DNA from 4 places in the Allobosea vestrisii genome. Region 2 is predicted to be linked to each of the others. Evidence: riboswitches for the same ligand, from Rfam matches in the RefSeq annotation. Region 2 holds a riboswitch; each other region holds the start of a gene.
The links. A riboswitch is a leader RNA that binds a small molecule or an ion and turns the genes downstream of it on or off. The one in region 2 is predicted to bind cobalamin.
Positions count from the first base shown of each region.

Region 1: another riboswitch for cobalamin. It lies ahead of QO058_RS12130 (TonB-dependent receptor plug domain-containing protein); the one in region 2 lies ahead of QO058_RS18420 (CbtB domain-containing protein).
Region 3: another riboswitch for cobalamin. It lies ahead of QO058_RS13495 (ABC transporter substrate-binding protein); the one in region 2 lies ahead of QO058_RS18420 (CbtB domain-containing protein).
Region 4: another riboswitch for cobalamin. It lies ahead of QO058_RS28025 (hypothetical protein); the one in region 2 lies ahead of QO058_RS18420 (CbtB domain-containing protein).

Region 1 covers NZ_CP126307.1:2,429,764-2,433,967, forward strand. The annotation lists gene QO058_RS12115 (DUF3616 domain-containing protein) at 1-702, shown strand, start outside; gene QO058_RS12120 (NUDIX hydrolase) at 755-1,318, shown strand; gene QO058_RS12125 (hypothetical protein) at 1,436-2,332, shown strand; cobalamin riboswitch at 2,390-2,586, shown strand; gene QO058_RS12130 (TonB-dependent receptor plug domain-containing protein) at 2,707-4,204, shown strand, end outside.
Region 2 covers NZ_CP126307.1:3,720,851-3,725,054, forward strand. The annotation lists gene cobW (cobalamin biosynthesis protein CobW) at 1-799, opposite strand, end outside; gene QO058_RS18410 (DUF1636 domain-containing protein) at 796-1,221, opposite strand; gene QO058_RS18415 (CbtA family protein) at 1,271-2,026, opposite strand; gene QO058_RS18420 (CbtB domain-containing protein) at 2,037-2,210, opposite strand; cobalamin riboswitch at 2,246-2,427, opposite strand; gene cobU (bifunctional adenosylcobinamide kinase/adenosylcobinamide-phosphate guanylyltransferase) at 2,514-3,026, shown strand; gene cobO (cob(I)yrinic acid a,c-diamide adenosyltransferase) at 3,039-3,650, shown strand; gene cbiB (adenosylcobinamide-phosphate synthase CbiB) at 3,647-4,204, opposite strand, start outside.
Region 3 covers NZ_CP126307.1:2,715,202-2,719,405, forward strand. The annotation lists gene QO058_RS13490 (FecCD family ABC transporter permease) at 1-962, opposite strand, end outside; gene QO058_RS13495 (ABC transporter substrate-binding protein) at 959-1,969, opposite strand; cobalamin riboswitch at 2,211-2,420, opposite strand; gene QO058_RS13500 (mandelate racemase/muconate lactonizing enzyme family protein) at 2,450-3,628, opposite strand; gene QO058_RS13505 (M81 family metallopeptidase) at 3,640-4,204, opposite strand, start outside.
Region 4 covers NZ_CP126307.1:5,667,465-5,671,668, forward strand. The annotation lists gene QO058_RS28010 (endonuclease/exonuclease/phosphatase family protein) at 1-27, shown strand, start outside; gene QO058_RS28015 (lysylphosphatidylglycerol synthase domain-containing protein) at 5-970, shown strand; gene QO058_RS28020 ((2Fe-2S) ferredoxin domain-containing protein) at 1,183-1,512, shown strand; cobalamin riboswitch at 1,587-1,899, shown strand; gene QO058_RS28025 (hypothetical protein) at 2,134-2,892, shown strand; gene QO058_RS28030 (TonB-dependent receptor) at 2,889-4,204, shown strand, end outside.

The DNA of each region.
Region 1 (4,204 bases), 1.3 Mb from region 2:
AAGCCGGGCAGCTTTGGCGAGTTCGACGGCGAGGGCGTCGCCTATGCCGACCGCGCTTTCTATGTCGTCGGCTCGCATGGCTGCTCGCGCCATGGCGGCGAGTACCGCCCCTCCTCCTTCCTGCTGGCGCGCATCCCGCCCGGCAATGGCCAGGCCGGTGCGCCCGAGCTGAGCTGGCGTGTCTCCGACCTCCTCGGCGCGGCCGGCGAGGTCGCGCCCTATCTCGGCAAGCCGCTCGATGCCGACACGAACGGGCTGAACATCGAAGGCCTCGCCGTTGTCGGCGACCAGCTCTGGCTCGGCCTGCGCGCACCCTCGCTCGATGGCCGCGCCTTCCTCGTCGGCGGCAGCCTCAAAGAGCTGTTCAAGCCGGGCAGCGAGTCGGCGACCACTAAACCGCAGCTCCTGGCCTTTTCGGCCGGAGCGCAGCGCGGCGTGCGCGACCTCGCCCCGCTCGCCGATGGCCGCCTCCTCGTCCTCGTCGGCCCGGCTCAGGACCAGGAGGTGCCCTATGCGATCGTCCTGCTCGACCCGGCCGATCCATCGGCTACCCGCGAGCTCGGCGAGTTGCGCCAGCGCAAGAATGCCAAGGCAGAGGCGCTCACCGTCCTGACCGAGGAACGCGACGAATTACGCGTCCTCGTCGGCTATGACGGGGTGAAGAACGGCGAGTTCGAGGAGTACCGGCTGAAGCTGCGCTGAGGCGGAGGCAGGCACCTTCCCTGCCGCTGCCGGAGATGCGAAGCACAAGGCCATGAGCTTCCTTCCCCGCCTCAATTCGCTCGTCTCCCGCTATCTCGCCGAGGTCGCTGGCCCGCGCGAGCGGCTGGCGCTGCTGCGTTGGCAGATGGCCGAGCGCCACGCGCTCGACCAGCGCGAGACCATGCCGGGCCATGTCACCACCAGCGCCTTCGTGCTCTCGCCCGACCATGCGCAAATCCTCTTGATCGACCATGTCGTGATCGGCCGTTGGCTTCAGCCCGGCGGGCACTACGAACCGGCCGCGACCTTCCACGAATCGGCGCTGCGCGAGGCGGTCGAGGAGACCGGCGTCGCGAGCCCGACGCTGCATCCCTGGCATCGCGGCGGCGACCTGCCTTTCGCCATCGACAGCCACGAGGTGCCGGGCAATCCGCGCCGGAGCGAACCGCCGCATATCCACCACGACCTGCAATATCTCTTCATCGCCGATCCGGCTTTGCCCCTGACGGCCCAGGAAGAGGAAGTGCACGCCGCGGCCTGGAAGCCGATCGCGACGCTGGCCGAGATCGCGCCGGTGGCGTTCACGCGCTTGCATGCCGTGAACTCGCGAGGCTGAGCCGGCTCGCTGTTACCCATTTGCAACATTGTAACGTTATGATCCCGTGATCGGCGATTCAATATTGCGACTCATTCGCATTTGCGTAGGGTGGGTTCGTCAACAGGATCGCCAGTCATGCTCAAGCCCGCCGCCTTCGCCCTTGCCGTCTCCAGCCTGCTCTCGCCGGCGCTTGCTGCCGATCTTCCCTCGCGCAAGGGCGCGCCGGTTGCTCCGCCCGTGCTCTCCGCCTGTACCGAGAGCGAGGGCATCCCGACCGACGCCTTCGGCTTCACCACTGGTTCGGACGTCGCCGAAGTCGGCTCCTTCGGCGCTAGTCTGACCTATGGCGGCGGCTTCGGCGTCCGCGACGGCCGCCAGGCCGCGCACGGCCTCCAGCTCCAGGGCTCCTACGGCCTCTTCCCCTGCTTCGAGATCGGCCCCTATCTGCTCGGCGGCTATACCGACGCCACCATCGCGGGCACGGGCGCCGACAGCCGCAGCTTCGGTGCCGGCGTCGAGATAAAGTACCGCCTGCTCGGACGCGATTTGCACGGCATCGGCCTGACCGTCGTCGTCGACCCAAGCTTCAACCGCAACGACCCGAGCGGCGCCGGCAACTTCACCACCTACAACACCGGCATCCGCATTTTCGCCGACAAGACACTGGTCCCCGGCAAGCTCTACGCCGCGCTCAACCTCTCGCACGACCTGACCTGGACGGGTCCCAGCCCCTATCTGCGCTCCTCGACCTTCACGGTCGGCGGCTCGCTCGCCTGGCAGCTGATCGACGGGCTCTATCTCAGCGGTGAAGTCCGTCATCAGCGCCGCCAGAACGAGCTCGGCTTCGGCGATAACGCGGGCTACGCCACTTTCGCCGGCCCCGGCATCTTCTGGCAGGCGACCAAGCAATTCGCCATCTCGGCGGCCTACAATGTCCAGATCGCCGGCAAGGCCAAGGGCGTGCCGGGCGATCTCGACATCACCAATTTCAGCCAGCATCTGGTCAAGGTGAAAGCCGCCTACAGCTTCTGAACGGCCCATTCGAGGGCACCATCGGCCGGCCGAATTGACCCCGCCGCATTTCCGCCCTAGTCGTTAACGCGACGGTTCCCTCACGGGATCAAAAGGGAACGCAGTGCGGGTGGTTCGCCACCTCATGCTGCGGCTGCCCCCGCAACTGTAAGCGGCGAGCCTTTCGCCATACGCCACTGGGACCTCGGCCCTGGGAAGGCGGTGAAAGGCGGTGACCCGCGAGCCAGGAGACCTGCCGTCAGCCGTGGTCACACGCGAACACATCGGCCGGGGTGCGCTGATGGGTGGTAGAGCCATGCGCCCCCGGTTTCGGGAGCGGGTGGGGACATCTCGTTCGCGGTGACGTGCCACTGACGTTACCGCCGAGGTTTCCCGTGTTCCGTTTGCCAAAGCCCGCCAAGAGCGGGCGTTCGCGCCTTGCCCTCTCCCTGCTTGCCGCTTCGACCACGCTGATATCGCCCTCTGCACTGGCGCAATCGGGCGAGAAGCCAATCGCGCTCGACGAGCTCGTCGTCAGCCCGACCGGCGTGCCGACCCCGGCCAGGGAAATCGCCAGCTCCGTCACCGTCGTCACCGCGCAGGAGATCGAACGCCAGCAGCGCCGCACCCTGCCCCAGGCGCTCGCCGCAGTGCCCGGCCTCAACCTCGTCCAGACCGGCGGCCCGGGCGGGCTGACCTCGGTCTTCATGCGCGGCGCCAACTCCAACCACGTCAAGGTGCTGATCGACGGCATCGAGGTGAACGACCCCTCGACGCCGAACCGCTCCTTCGATTTCGGCCAGATGCTGACCGCCGACATCGAGCGGATCGAGGTGCTGCGCGGCCCGCAGAGCGGCCTCTATGGCGCCAATGCGCTGGGCGGCGTCATCTCCATCATCAGCAAGCGCGGCGAAGGCCCGCCGAAAGTCACGGGCTCGGTCGAGGCCGGCTCTCACGGCACCTTCAACCAGAGCATCGGGCTCAGCGGCGGCGATGACCGCTTCGACTATGCTTTCGGCATCAGTCATTTCCGTGCTGATTCGACGCCGGTGACGCCGCCGGAGCTCGTGCCCGCCGGCAGGCGGCGCAACCCCAATTCCTATGACAACTGGAGCTATTCCGCCCGCCTCGGCGCCCGCCTGACCGACACGCTGAGCGTCAACTGGGTCGGCCGCTATATCGACGGGCAGTTGCTGTTCACCAATGATTCCGGCTTCCCAAGCCTGCCGGATGCCTTCCGCTCCAGTCAGAACTACCGTCAGGCTTTCACCCGCGGCGAGATCGTCTGGGATCCGCTCGACGGGCGCTTCGTCAACCGCTTCGGCGTCTCCTACAGCAACCAGGATCGCTCCAACCGCCGGCCGAACGCCGCAGGCATCCTCGGTTTGCCCAGCGAGAACCTCGGCGAGCGCATCAAATACGACTGGCGCGGCGACCTGAAGCTCACCCAGAGCCAGACCCTGATGATGGGCCTGCAATATGAGAACGAGCGCTTCGACACGCCCAACAAGACGGTCTCGAACGGCAACAGGGGCGCCTTCGTCGAATTGCAATCGAACTGGACCGACCGCTTCTTCACCGTCGCCAACATCCGCTACGATGACGACGACAAGTTCGGCGGTCACACCACCTATCGCATCGCACCGGTCCTCATCGTGCCAGGCAGCGAAACCAAGCTGAAGGCGAGCTACGGCACCGGCTTCAAGGCGCCGACGCTGAGCGAACGCTTCAGCGATTCCCGCCCGGCCTTCAACTTCTACGGCAACCCGGCCCTCAAGCCGGAGGAAAGCCGCGGCTGGGATGTCGGCTTCGAGCAGCCGCTGCTGAACGGGCAGCTGAATGTCGGTGCGACGTACTTCCACAACGACATCGACAACCTGATCCTGACCAACG
Region 2 (4,204 bases):
GCGGCAGCGGCAGCGCGACGCTGTCGAAATCGTCATGGTCGTGGTCTTCGCCCTCGCCGTGGTGCGAGGGGCGTCCTGCGAGATCGGCCTCGGCCGCGGCCCCAAGGCCGATGATCAGCGCTGGCTCGACCTTGCCATTGATGGTCTCGACCACCTTGATCGCCTTGGGCAGATGCTGGGCGATCTCGGCCTTGACCCGCTCGCGCCCGGCCGCGTCGAGGATATCGCTCTTGTTGAGCAGGATCAGGTCGGCACAGAGGATCTGGTCCTCGAACACCTCCTCCAGCGGATTGTCGTGGTCGACGGCCTGGTCCTGCGCCGCCTGCGCCTTCAGCGCTTCGGGATCGTCGGCGAACTGGCCCTCGGCCACCGCCGGTCCGTCGACCACGGCGATGACGCCGTCGACGGTGACTCTGCTGCGGATCGCCGGCCAGTTGAAGGCCTTGACCAGCGGCTTCGGCAGCGCAAGGCCCGAGGTCTCGATCAGGATGTGCTGCGGCGGATTCGGCCGGTTCAAAAGCTTCTCCAGCGCCGGCACGAAATCATCGGCGACGGTGCAGCAGATGCAGCCATTCGGCAGTTCGACGATGTCGTCCTGCGTGCAGCCTTCGATGCCGCAGCCGGCGATGAACGAGCCGTCGAAGCCGAGATCGCCGAACTCGTTGACCAGCACGGCGAGGCGCTTGCCGCCGGCGTTCTCGAGCAGATGGCGAACGAGCGTGGTCTTACCGGCGCCGAGGAAGCCGGTGATGATCGTGCACGGCACCTTGCCGAGCGCGGGGTTCTGCGGAGCGTTCATTGATCTGATCCTTGCTGGCGCGGCAGAGGGGGCACGCGCGCGACCACGCCCTTGCGGAACGAGACGGGTCTTTCCTTCCAGGGAACGATGCCGTTGGCGCTGGCGGCAAAGCTTTCCGCCGCGCCGACGATCTCGTCGAGATGAAGACCGGCGTCGAGATCGCCGATCAGATAGGTCCATTTGCCGTCGGCCGCGAGCGCGATCGTGCAGGGCCGCTTGCAGACAGCCAGGCACTCGACCGGCACGACGGCGATGCCGCTGCCGGCCATGCGTTCGGAGAGCGCCGCCGCGAGCGCGATGCCGGGCTGGTCATAGCCTTCCGGCAGGTCCTCGCGCTGGCGCCGGCAGACGGTGCAGACATGGATCGTGCAGCCCGGCTCTTGCCGGGCTTCCGTCGCGAGGGCGAGATCGCCTTCGAGCATCAGAACGCCTCCTTGGCGGACGCGGCTTCCTAGAGAGCCGTGCGAGGCGTCAGGCCGCCGCTGTCGCGGCGCTGCGGCGCGCAAGCCAGGGCCAGAGCACGCCGACGGCAAAACCGGTGGCGAGCCAGAGCGCGGCCTGGATGGCGAGCGAGAGCGCGGCGAAATGGGCGGCGATCTCGGCCGGCACCTTGCTTTCCGGTGCGGCCGGATGCGGCGCACCGATCAGATGCGGCAGCAGCAGCGCCAGCACGGCGAGCGCCCGGGCCCAGGAGGCCTCGACGCGCAGGAAGACGAAGAGCGCGCCGGCGGTGACCACGGCCGTCAGCAGCCACCAGAGCTGGCGCTGGTGGAGCTCCGCCGCGGCGGAGCCCGGCAGCTCAGGCGCTAGTCCCATCGCCGGAGCGAGCCCGAAGGCAAGGAAGCCGCAGATGGCCCAGGCCAACGTCCGGCGCTGGTCGATCGGCTCGTTCGCGGCGATCATTCCGGCGAGCAGCAGCGCGGCAAAGCCGATCGCGGTCGCGATCGTCACCAGGCTGGTGAAGGCGGTGCGCTGCAAGCCATCCTGCGGCTTCCATTCGTGCTCGCCGGTGTGTTCCGCGCCGGCTTTCGGGTCGTTATGGGCGAGAATGATGCGGGCGTCGCCAGTGAAGGCGGCCTGCATCGGTGCGCCCTGCGAGCGCAGCGCCGCCTCATAGGTCTCGGCCTTGAGGATCAGCGGGGTGGTGGTGACGTGCTGGAGCGCCGAGATCAGCAGTCCAGCCAAGAACCCGGCCAGGATGCTGACCGTGAGAACACGCGTGACCATGTGCTTTCCCTCAATGGCAGGGGAAGGCGAGGCCGTGACGGGTGTCGTGCGCCGCGTTGTGGATATTGGACGAGGCGGCGAAGCCGACGGTGTAGATCAGCACGAAGCCGAGGATCAGCGCGGCGGCGACGGCTTTCGCCCGTTCCGAAGCGCTTGTCTGGCTGGTGACGGTTGCGGTGTTCATTGGCTCACTCCTGGCCACCCCACCGGCAGCCTGCTGGACGACATCGGATGACGGCAGGTCTCCTGGCTCACGGCTTGATGTCCTGCGCCGCCTTCCCGGTTGAAAACCAGTGGCCGATGGCGCGGAACTCGCCGCTTACAGTTGCGGGGGCAGCCGCGGTCCTTCACCGCGTTCCCTTTTCACCTCGTTGCCGAGGCACCGTCAGCAACGATCATTAGCCATCCGGCGGGCACTGTGCAATGCAATCCCCGTCATTCCCGGCGGAGCGCGGCGCAAGCCGACGCATGACGCGGAGACTGCACCATGACCCTTCCACCGCTCACCCTCGTCCTCGGCGGTGCCCGTTCCGGCAAGAGCCGCCATGCCGAGGCGCTGATCGAGGCGCTGCCGGGCCCCTGGACCTATATCGCCACGGCCCAAGCCTATGATGACGAGATGCGCGCCCGAATCGCCGAGCATCGCGCCCGCCGCTCCCGCGACTGGCAGACGGTCGATGCGCCGGTCGCGCTGCCCGAGGCGATCCGCAATGCTCGGTCCGGGCCGCCCATCCTCGTCGACTGCCTGACGCTCTGGCTGACCAATCTCCTGCTCGCCGAGCGCGACATCGCGATCGCGACCGGCGAACTCATTGCCGCCTGCCGCGAGGCGGAGGGGCCGGTGGTGCTGGTCTCCAACGAGGTCGGCCTCGGCATCGTGCCCGACAATGCGCTCGCCCGCCGCTTCCGCGACGAGGCCGGCCGGCTGCATCAGCGGCTTGCGGCGCAGGCGGGGCGCGTGGTCTTCATGGTCGCCGGATTGCCGATGCAGGTGAAATAAAAGAGCGACGTGATGACGGATGAGACCGAGGACGCCGCCCGCCACAAGGCGAAGATGGCAAAGCGCAAGGCGGTGCAGGACGCCGAGGTCGCCGGCAAGACGCTGGAAAAGGGCTTGCTGATCGTCAACACCGGCCCTGGCAAGGGCAAGTCGACCGCCGCCTTCGGCCTGATCCTGCGCGCGCTCGGCCATGGCTGGCGCATCGGCGTCGTGCAGTTCATCAAGGGGGCCTGGTCGACCGGCGAGCGCAAGGCGCTGGAGGCCTTCGGCGACCAGATCTCCTGGCATTCGATGGGCGAGGGCTTCACCTGGGAGACGCAGGACAAGGCCCGCGATATCGCCGCCGCGACCCGCGCCTTCGACAAGGCGAAGGAGTTGATGGCGGACGGCAGCATCCGGCTGGTGGTGCTCGACGAGCTCAACATCGCCCTGCGCTACGACTATCTGCCGCTCGCCGAGGTCGTGGCGGCGCTGCAGGCCCGCCGCCCTGATCTGCACATCGTCGTCACCGGCCGCAACGCCAAGCCGGAACTGATCGAGGCGGCCGACCTCGTTACCGAGATGACGCTGGTGAAGCACCATTTCGCCGCCGGCGTGAAGGCGCAGCAGGGGATCGAGTTCTAGAGGGCGAGCGCAGCCAGGCTTCCGGCTGCCGCCAGCCCCCAGAGCAGCAGGCAGGCGCGCCGGTAGAGGCCCAGTGCCCGCCGGATATCGGCCGCCGTAGCCTCCGCTCTGCCATCGCTCATCCAGCCGTCCTCGACCCTGACCGCGCCATAGACGCGCGGGCCGGCGAGCCGAAGCCCGAGCGCACCGGCCATCGCAGCCTCCGGCCAGCCGGCATTGGGCGAGCGGTGGCGACCGGCATCGCGGCGCACGGCGCGCCAGGCGGCGCCGGCATTGGCCTCACGGTCGAACGTCGCGGCGGCGATCACCAGCAAAGCAGTCAGGCGCGAGGCCGGCAGGTTGACGAGATCGTCGAGCCGCGCCGCCGCCCAGCCGAAGGCGAGATGCCGCGATGATCTATGGCCGATCATCGAATCGGCGGTGTTGATCGCCTTGTAGAGCGCGCCGCCCGGCAGGCCGCCTGCGCCGAGCCAGAAGGCCGGGGCGACGATCCCGTCGGAAAAGTTCTCGGCCAGGCTCTCGATTGCGGCGCGGGCGACGCCGGCTTCGTCAAG
Region 3 (4,204 bases), 1.0 Mb from region 2:
ATCTGCTGCGGGATCAGGATACGCGACAGGATGTCGGCGAGGATCATGAAGATCGCGCCGATGACGAGGCAGGCCGGCAGCAGCCGGGCGTGGCCGGAGCCGACGAGGAAGCGGGCGGCGTGCGGAATGATCAGCCCGACGAAACCGACCGTGCCGACGATCGAGACCATCACCGCCGTCATTACCGCGGTCGTGGCCAAGAGGACGACCTTCACCCTGATAACCGCAATACCGAGCGAGGCCGCGGCATCGACGCCGAAGGCGAAGGCGTCGAGCACCTTGGCGTGCAGCATGCAGATGGCAAAGCCGATGAAGGCGACCGGGGCCGCGATCCAGAGGTCCGGCCAGCGCACACCGCCGAAATTCCCCAGGAGCCAGAACATCACACCGCGCGCCTGTTCGGCGCTGGCCATTGTCGTGACGATCGTCGCGGTCGCGGCATTGAAAAGCTGCGAGGTGGCGACGCCGGCAAGGATGACGCGATCGCTCGCGCCGCCCGCCCCCGTCGCCAGCAGCGCGACCACGGCGAGCGCAGCGCAGGAGCCGATGAAGGCCCCGGCCGAGACGCTCAGCGCCGTGCCGCCGATGCCGACGCCGAGGATCAGCACCGCGACGGCGCCGGTCGAGGCGCCGGCGGAAATGCCCAGCACATAGGGCTCCGCCAGCGGGTTACGCAGCAGCGCCTGCAGGATCGCGCCCGAAAGCGCCAGAGCCCCACCGCACAAGCCAGCCATCAGCGCCCGGCTCAGGCGATAGTCGAAGATCACGCCCTGCTGGATCGCGCTCACAGGGAAGCCGAGATCGAACAGCCCGTTGCCGAGTGCCCGCAGCGCCGTATCAAACGGGATGCGCATCTCGCCGATCGTCACCGCCAGCGCCACCGAGACGGTGAGCGCAGCGAGTGACGCCAGCGCGATGGCGATCCGCGCTGGCCAGTTCGGGCCGTGGGCAGCGTGGCTCAAGGGGAGAGGCCGAAGCCTGAGATCGCCTTGGCGAGCGTCTCGATGCCGTCGACCGTGTCGAGACCGGCACGGGTCGCGCCGACATCGATGATGACGACGCGCTGGTTCTTCACCGCATCGAGCTTGCTGGCGACAGGATCCGTCTTGAGGAAATCGAGCTTCTTCTCGATGTCATCAGCCGGGAAGCGGCGGCGGTCCATCTTCACCGTGACGATCACCGCGGGATTGGCGGCGGCGATGCTCTCCCAGCCGACCAGCGGCCACTCCTCATTGGTCGTGATGATGTTACGGGCGCCGAGCTTCGACAGGATGTAGGCGGGCACGCCGTTCCTGCCGGCCATGAAGCCGTCGCCCTTGATCTCCTTGCTGGAGAACCAGACCACGACCGGCACGTCCCTGGCCTTGACGTTCGCCACCGCCTGGACCGCCTTGTCCTCGCGCGCCTTAAGCTCGGCCACGAGTTTCTCGGCCCGATCGGCGACGTCGAAGATCTGCCCGAACTCGCGGATGTTGCGATAGACCAGCTCCATCGTGAACATCTGGGTGCGCACGCCGTCGCCGGCGCCGGAATTGTCCTTGCCGACGCAATCGGTCGGCGAGACGTAAGTCGGAACCTTGACCTTGGCGAACTGGTCGCGCTTGCCGACGATGCCGTTGGGCCCGACATGCCATTCGAACATCGCGGTGACGAGGTCGGGCTCCTGCGCCAGCACCGCCTCGAAGCTCGGATCATTGTCGGCAAGGCGCTTCACCTTGGCGTTGACGGCTTCATAGGGCATGGCGACGGGCGAGAACCAGACCGCCGTGCCGACGACGCGGTCGCCGAGGCCGAGGGCGTAGAGGATCTCCGTCTGCGTCTGGCCGATCGCGACGATGCGCTTGGGCGGCGCGGCGAAGGTCACGCTCTCGCGGCAGTTCTCCAGTGTCAGCGGATACTGTGTCGGCGCAGCAGAGGCTGCACCCGCGAGCGACGTGCCGAGAAGCGCCGCGGCGGGCCATTGCAGCAGGCGGGCGAATTGGCGCGCAGTCGGCACAGGGCAAACCTCAAATGTAACAATGTTGCATTTCTGATAGAGTGGACGGCACGCAGCCGTCAAGCTCTGCGCGGTAGCGCGCATGGCGGTCGTCATGAACATGGACTTCATCGCTCCCCGAGATGACGGATGGGAGCTGCGCAGGGGATGTGGACAGATGGCGGGCTCAGGCGACCGCCACTGATGCACACCTCCGGGACACCCCGCCCGAAAGACGTCTTCGACGATCGGGGCAGGTCTCCTGGCTCGCGGGTCGACGCCGGTTCCGCCCGGCCTTCCCAGCGCAAGGAGCGCCAGTGGACGATGGACGGAGAGCTCGCCGCTTACAGTTGCGGGGGCAGCCTCGGCTTTGGCGCGGGGCGCCTCACCGAATTCCCTCTTAGCTCCGGAAGCAACCCGGAGAACCTCGATCGCGCCCACCCTATAAGGCGGCGCTATATCGTCAAGCGCCGTTCAGAGGCTGGGCGTGCTGTAGAGCCGCTTGCCCTGGACCGTGATTTCGACGTCCTGCAGGTAGCTCTGCAGCGCGGTTGTCGCGACCTCGATGCCGAGGCCGGGCGCATCGGGCGCTGCGACCTGCCCCTGCGCATCGCGCTCCAGATGATTGGCGGAGATCGCCGTGGCGAGCGGCTTCGGCATCGCCGGATACTCGCAGATCTCGTGATCGGCGAGCCCGGCATAGGGCTGCAGCGAGGCCGAGAGGGCGAGATGCGAGGTGAAGGTGTGGTTGACGAAGGTCACGCCCTTCGCCACCGCATAGTCCGCCACCGCCTTCGAGGGACCGATGCCGCCGATCCGCCCGCAATCGATCTGGACGTAGCCGATGCCGCCATAGTCGATCAGCTGCTTGGCCATGGATTCATTGTGGGCGCCTTCGCCACCGGCGAGGCGCACCTTGGGGCTGCGCCCGGCGAGCGCGCCATAGGCTTCGAGAGCACTGGCGTGGAAGGGTTCCTCGAACCAGCGGACATCCGCCTTTTCCATCGCCGGCAAGCGGGCGGCCGCACGCTCGACGTCCTCGATGAAGATCTGGCCGGTATCGACCAAGAGAATTCCATCCGCTCCGAGCCCTTCCCGCGCCGCGACGAAATGCTCAGCATCGGCCTCGACGCTGCCGCGGCCAATCGGCCCCCAGCCGAACTTGGCGGCTCGGAAACTCCGCTTCCTGGCATCCCGCGCACGCTCCAGCGTCTCCTGCGGCGTGTCACCGAACAGGACGGAAGCATAGGGCGTCTTGGGGTGGCTCTGGCGATAGCCGAGCAGGCGCCAGACCGGCTCGGAGCGCAATTTGCCAAGGATGTCCCACAAGGCCATCTCGACGCCGGAGAAGGTATGCGGCGCCTGCAGCAGGTCCATCGAGTTATAGGCGACCGCGGCGGCGATGCGGGCAATATCCTCCGGGCCATCCAGTGCCTGGCCGAGGACGGAATCGGCGACAGGCCGGCAGACCCCGTGCGACATCGGGCAGATGAAGGCGGCAATCGACGGCAGTGGCGCCGCCTCGCATTCGCCCCAGCCAACATGGCCGCCGGCGGCGACGCGCACCAGCAGCGCGTCCTGGCTGCCATCGGCTTCGTCGGTGACGACGGGCATGGCGAGATAGAAGAAGTCGACAGCCTCGATTTTGGGCATGGGCGCAGTCCTCACAGGTCGTAGATCGTCGCGCGGGGCGCGAAGGTGACGTTGTCGTCGAGCGGATAGATGGGGCGGGCGCAGATGCGGTGGCCGAGGCTTTTCAGGTTCGCCGAGGTCGCGCCGGGCGCGTCGACGTTGAAGTTGCGCGCGCACCACTGGTCGAACATGTGGAATTCGGTATGGGGCGACTTCACCACGATCAGGTCGAAATCCTCCGGATCAAGCCCGTTGGCGTAGTACATCGCCCGGTCGAACAGGCTGACCGAGCGGCTCATCACGACGACGGTGACGTTGCCATAAGTCAGCACCGCGGTCGGGCCGGCCCGGAGCGGCGCCTTCATCGTCTCGAGCGCGGCTTCGCCGTCCGAGAGCAGCTTGACCCTCGCGGTCACCGGCAGCGGCGGAAAGCGCGCCGGGTCGATCGAGCCGCCGAGCGTCAGCGAGAGATTTGCCCCGACTCCCGCCGCATGCGCCGCGGCCGCAGCCGGCGCGTCGACAATCTGGGCCAGCACCCGCTTGCCGTAGCGGGCCACGCGAAGGCCGGCGAGGATCGCATTGCTGTCGCCCGAGGCG
Region 4 (4,204 bases), 1.9 Mb from region 2:
AGCCTTGCTGCTGTCGATGGAGCGTGAAGCCGCCTTTGGCGAGGACCAGCCCTCTCGTCGACGATGGCCGGCTATTCTCCGGGCCACCCTGGCGCTGGCAGCCATCACGCTTGCGGCCTACCTGCTGTACCGGACCTTGCGCGGTCATAGCTATGAGCAGCTCAGTGGCTTGCTGCGCTCGGCAAATCCGATCCGGGTCGCGGCGGCGCTGGGCTTTGCCCTGTGCAGTTATGCTTGCCTGACCTTGTTTGACTTTCTCGCATTGCGATACGCCGGCAAGCCGCTCCTTTATCGGCAGGCGGCGCTGGCCTCGTTCACCAGCCTGTCGCTTGGCCACAATATCGGCCTGGCGGCGCTGAGCAGCGGCGCGATCCGCTATCATTTCTATGCGCGATGCGGCCTCACCGCCGGAGATGTCGCCAAGGTGATCCTGTTCTGCGGCGCGACCGTCGGCATTGGCCTCGGCTCGCTCGCAGCGCTGGCGCTCCTGCTGCGGCCGGAACTCGCTATGAAGCTGACTGGCTTGCCAGGCAGTGCCGTATTCGGATTGGCGGCCGGTCTGGTCCTTGCGCTGGCGGCGTATTTTACCCTCTGCATCTGCGTTCGCGGCCAGTGGCGGATCGGCTCCTGGGACGTCGAATTGCCGCGCCCGCGGCTGGCCGCCGCGCAGTTCGTCGTCGGGCCCTTGAACTTTGCCCTGGTCGCCGCATGCCTGCATCAGGCGTTGGCCAGCCTTGGGGAGGTCTCCTATCCCGATGTCGCCGCAAGCTATGTGCTGGCCAACATCGCGTCGCTTATCGCCCACGTTCCTGGCGGACTAGGTGTCATCGAAGCCGTGGTGGTGCTGGTACTGCCTGGCGTCGGCGTGATCGCCGGCCTCATCATCTTCCGCGCGGTCTATTTCCTCGTGCCCTTGCTGCCCGGCGCAGCGTTGCTGGCGTTCTCGTTACTGGCTGGACGCAAGAGCTAGCGGAACGGCCAGGGCAAGCGGAAAGCGAGGGCAGTCTCGATCTCATCGATCCGGCAATCCAGGTTCTGCGAGAAGCCTGTGTTCCGGCCTGTCCCAGCGGCGGCCCGTGATGTCCATTTTGCCGACGAACGCAATCGGCGGAATTCGCTGAGTCAGGCACGCGCGCCAGCTTCGAGTAGTCATCGGCAAAGTCGGCGCCCAAAGGCTCACTGGTGCCGGCCCAGAAGCGACGCGTCCTCGTCTGCATGGGCAGGCCCTGCAATGTCGCCGGCGCAGAGGTGATCTGGGGGCATTTCCGCAACGAGCAGGATCGCCCGTCGCTGCGCACCTCCGGCGAGGGCTGCATGAGTGCCAAGACGAGCTGCCTCGGCCAGTGCAATCTGGCGCCGGTCGTGCAGATCTGGCCGGAGGGCACGTATTATGGTGGCGTCGACGAGCGTGCGGTCGACCGGATCATCGCGGGTCACCTCCTCGGCGGCCGGTGGAGGATCTCGCCTATGAGCCGACCGGCAAGAAGCAGTTCTTGCACGCGGGAGTTCTGAAGGCGATCATCGCCGCCATCCACAGCCTGCGTGGCGCAACCCGGATCGCAGGTTGACGCCACAATCTCGCCATATAGGTTGACCGGCGTCGAGGTCTTCGGAGCGATCCGAAGCTAAGAGGGAATCCGGTGCCGCGCTAGAGCCCGTCCGATCAGCTTGCATGGCAAGCCGATCGGTAAAACGGTCTCTAAACTCAAAGTGAGAGACGGATTCACCGATCAGGTTGATTCAACCTGATCGGATCCGGCTCTCGCGCGCAATCCGGAGCTGCCCCCGCAACTGTAAGCGGTGAGTTTTCGACCACGATGTCACTGGCGTTCGCGCTGGGAAGACGGTCGAAGACGCTGATCCGCGAGCCAGGAGACCTGCCCCGACGGCGTATTGATGTCGCGCGGGCGGGGTGTCCGGCGGGTCGCTGGCACGTCTTGGCCGCTTCTGCTGCCGTACCTGTCGCGCTCCCGAGTAGCCCTGCTCCGCACAGCGAGGGGCGGACGACGGTGAGAATGCACGTAACTTCGCGCCGCATGAGCTGCGTGGAAAAACCGGCCGCGCCGTCGGACAAGAGGCCTAAGTCAGGCAGGTCATCTTGTAATGATATAACATATCATTCATAGGCGCGGCATGACGGATCTTTCGCCTCCCGCCGCGCTGCCGCGCGCCAGCTCGCTCGACCCGCTGGCACTCTACGCCAGCGCTATCGACACATCGGATTATGCGGCGCGCGTGGCGCCGCTCATTCGCAACCTGGCGGCGGACATCGGCGATCTCGTCGATGTCGGGGCAGGGGGCGGGCAGCTCGGCGCAGCCCTGCTCGGCAGAGGCCGGCGCTGGACTACGATCGAACCCGCACCGGTGATGCAGGCGCGGCTAGCTGCGCGAACCGAGCGGCCGAAGATCATTCCATTCGGCTGGGACGACGAGCGCGTTTCCTGCGAGCCCGCCGACACCGTGCTGGCCGCGACGATGCCGGGCTATTTCCACGATCCGCTCGCCTTCCTCGCGCGTTGCCGGCAATGGGCGCGCCGCCAGATCATCTGGGCCGTGCCGGCGCAGAACGCCCCACGCGGCCTTATTCTCGCCGCCTGCCTGCCGCGCGAATGGCATGGCGAGGATGAGACGCCCGGTATCGACCTCGTCCTGCCGAAGCTCCAAGGCAATGAGCCCGACCGCATGGGTGCGATCGACTGGACCTTCTCGCTGGTGCTCCGCGACCTGCCGGAATTCGCCGCTTTCCAGGCCGACCGGCTCGGCTGGACGCCGGACGATCCGCGCCGCCCTCAACTCCTAGACCACCTCATGAAGCAAGCCGTGCCGGCCGAGGCCGGCTGGCGCCTCTCCTGCCATCGCCGCTCGGCCATCCTCGTCTGGACCCTGTCATGATCGCTCGCCGTTTCTTGCTTGCCGCCACGGCGCTTCCCGCTCTGCTTCTGGCGGCGCCCGCCCTCGCGCAGACCGAGATCAAGCTCGACGAGCTCGTCGTCACCGTCACCGGCCGGCCCGAACCGCGCAGCCAGATTCCGGGCACCGTGCAGGTGATCGATCGTGACAAGATCGAGCACTCCTCGGCCAAGTCGATCACCGATCTCCTGGCCGAGAATGCCGTCGGCTTCTTTAGCGAATGGACGCCTGGTCAGACCTCGATCAACATCCGCGGCGGCTCCACCGACGGCCAGGGCAAGGATTTCCGCAGTCAGGTGCTGGTGCTGATGAATGGCCGCCGCGCCGGCACGGCCAATCTCTCGAAACTCTCGGCAGCCGATGTCGAGCGCATCGAGATCGTCCGCGGACCGTCCTCGGTGATCTATGGCAGCCAGAACATCGGCGGCGTCATCAACATCATCCTGAAGACCGGCCGGACCGCGCCGGGCACGATGATCGAGGCGGCCGGCGGGTCCTGGGGCCTGCTGCAGGGCAAGGCCCAGACCGGCGGCGTCTATGACAGCATCGACTGGTATGCTGGCGTTTCCGGCGGCAAGCGCGACGATTACCATTCCGGCCGCGGCGGCACGACCATGGCCAATACCGGCTGGCAGCGCTTCGGGCTGACCGGCGCGCTCGGCCTCCAGATCAATCCGGATCACCGCATCGAGACGAGCTTACGCACCGACGGCATCTACGATGTCGGCTTCCGCGGCTCCGGTGCCAATACGATCAGCCAGGAGGATCGGTACAACAACTCCTTCGACGTCACCTATAAGGGCCAGCTCCCGGGCGGCCGGTATCGCTGGATGCTGCAGGGCTACGCCGTGCAGGACGTCGACAATTTCCGCTGGGCCTCGCCGGTCATCCGTGGTGGCACCGGACTGCCGGCGCTGGGTACCGCGGCCGATTACAACCGCCGCGAACTCAACGTCTTCGGCACCCGCTTCCAGCCGAGCGCGACGCTGTGGCAGGGCAATGACCTGCTCGCCGGCTGGGATTGGGAAACCAGCAAGCTGCGCTCGATCCGCGACCGCATCGGTGTGCCCGGCAATCCGCTGGCGCCGGTCTCGCCTCAGGACAACAACCAGTCCGAGACCGTCAACGCCTTCTATGTCGAGGATTCGCAGAAGCTGCTGGACGACCGGTTGACCCTGCGCGGCGGCATCCGCCGGACCTTCGGCACCACGAGCTTCGAATATACCCCGAACCTGCCTGGTCAGCGGCCGCGTGACGTCGACTACCAGGCGACGACCTATTCGACCGGCGCGAC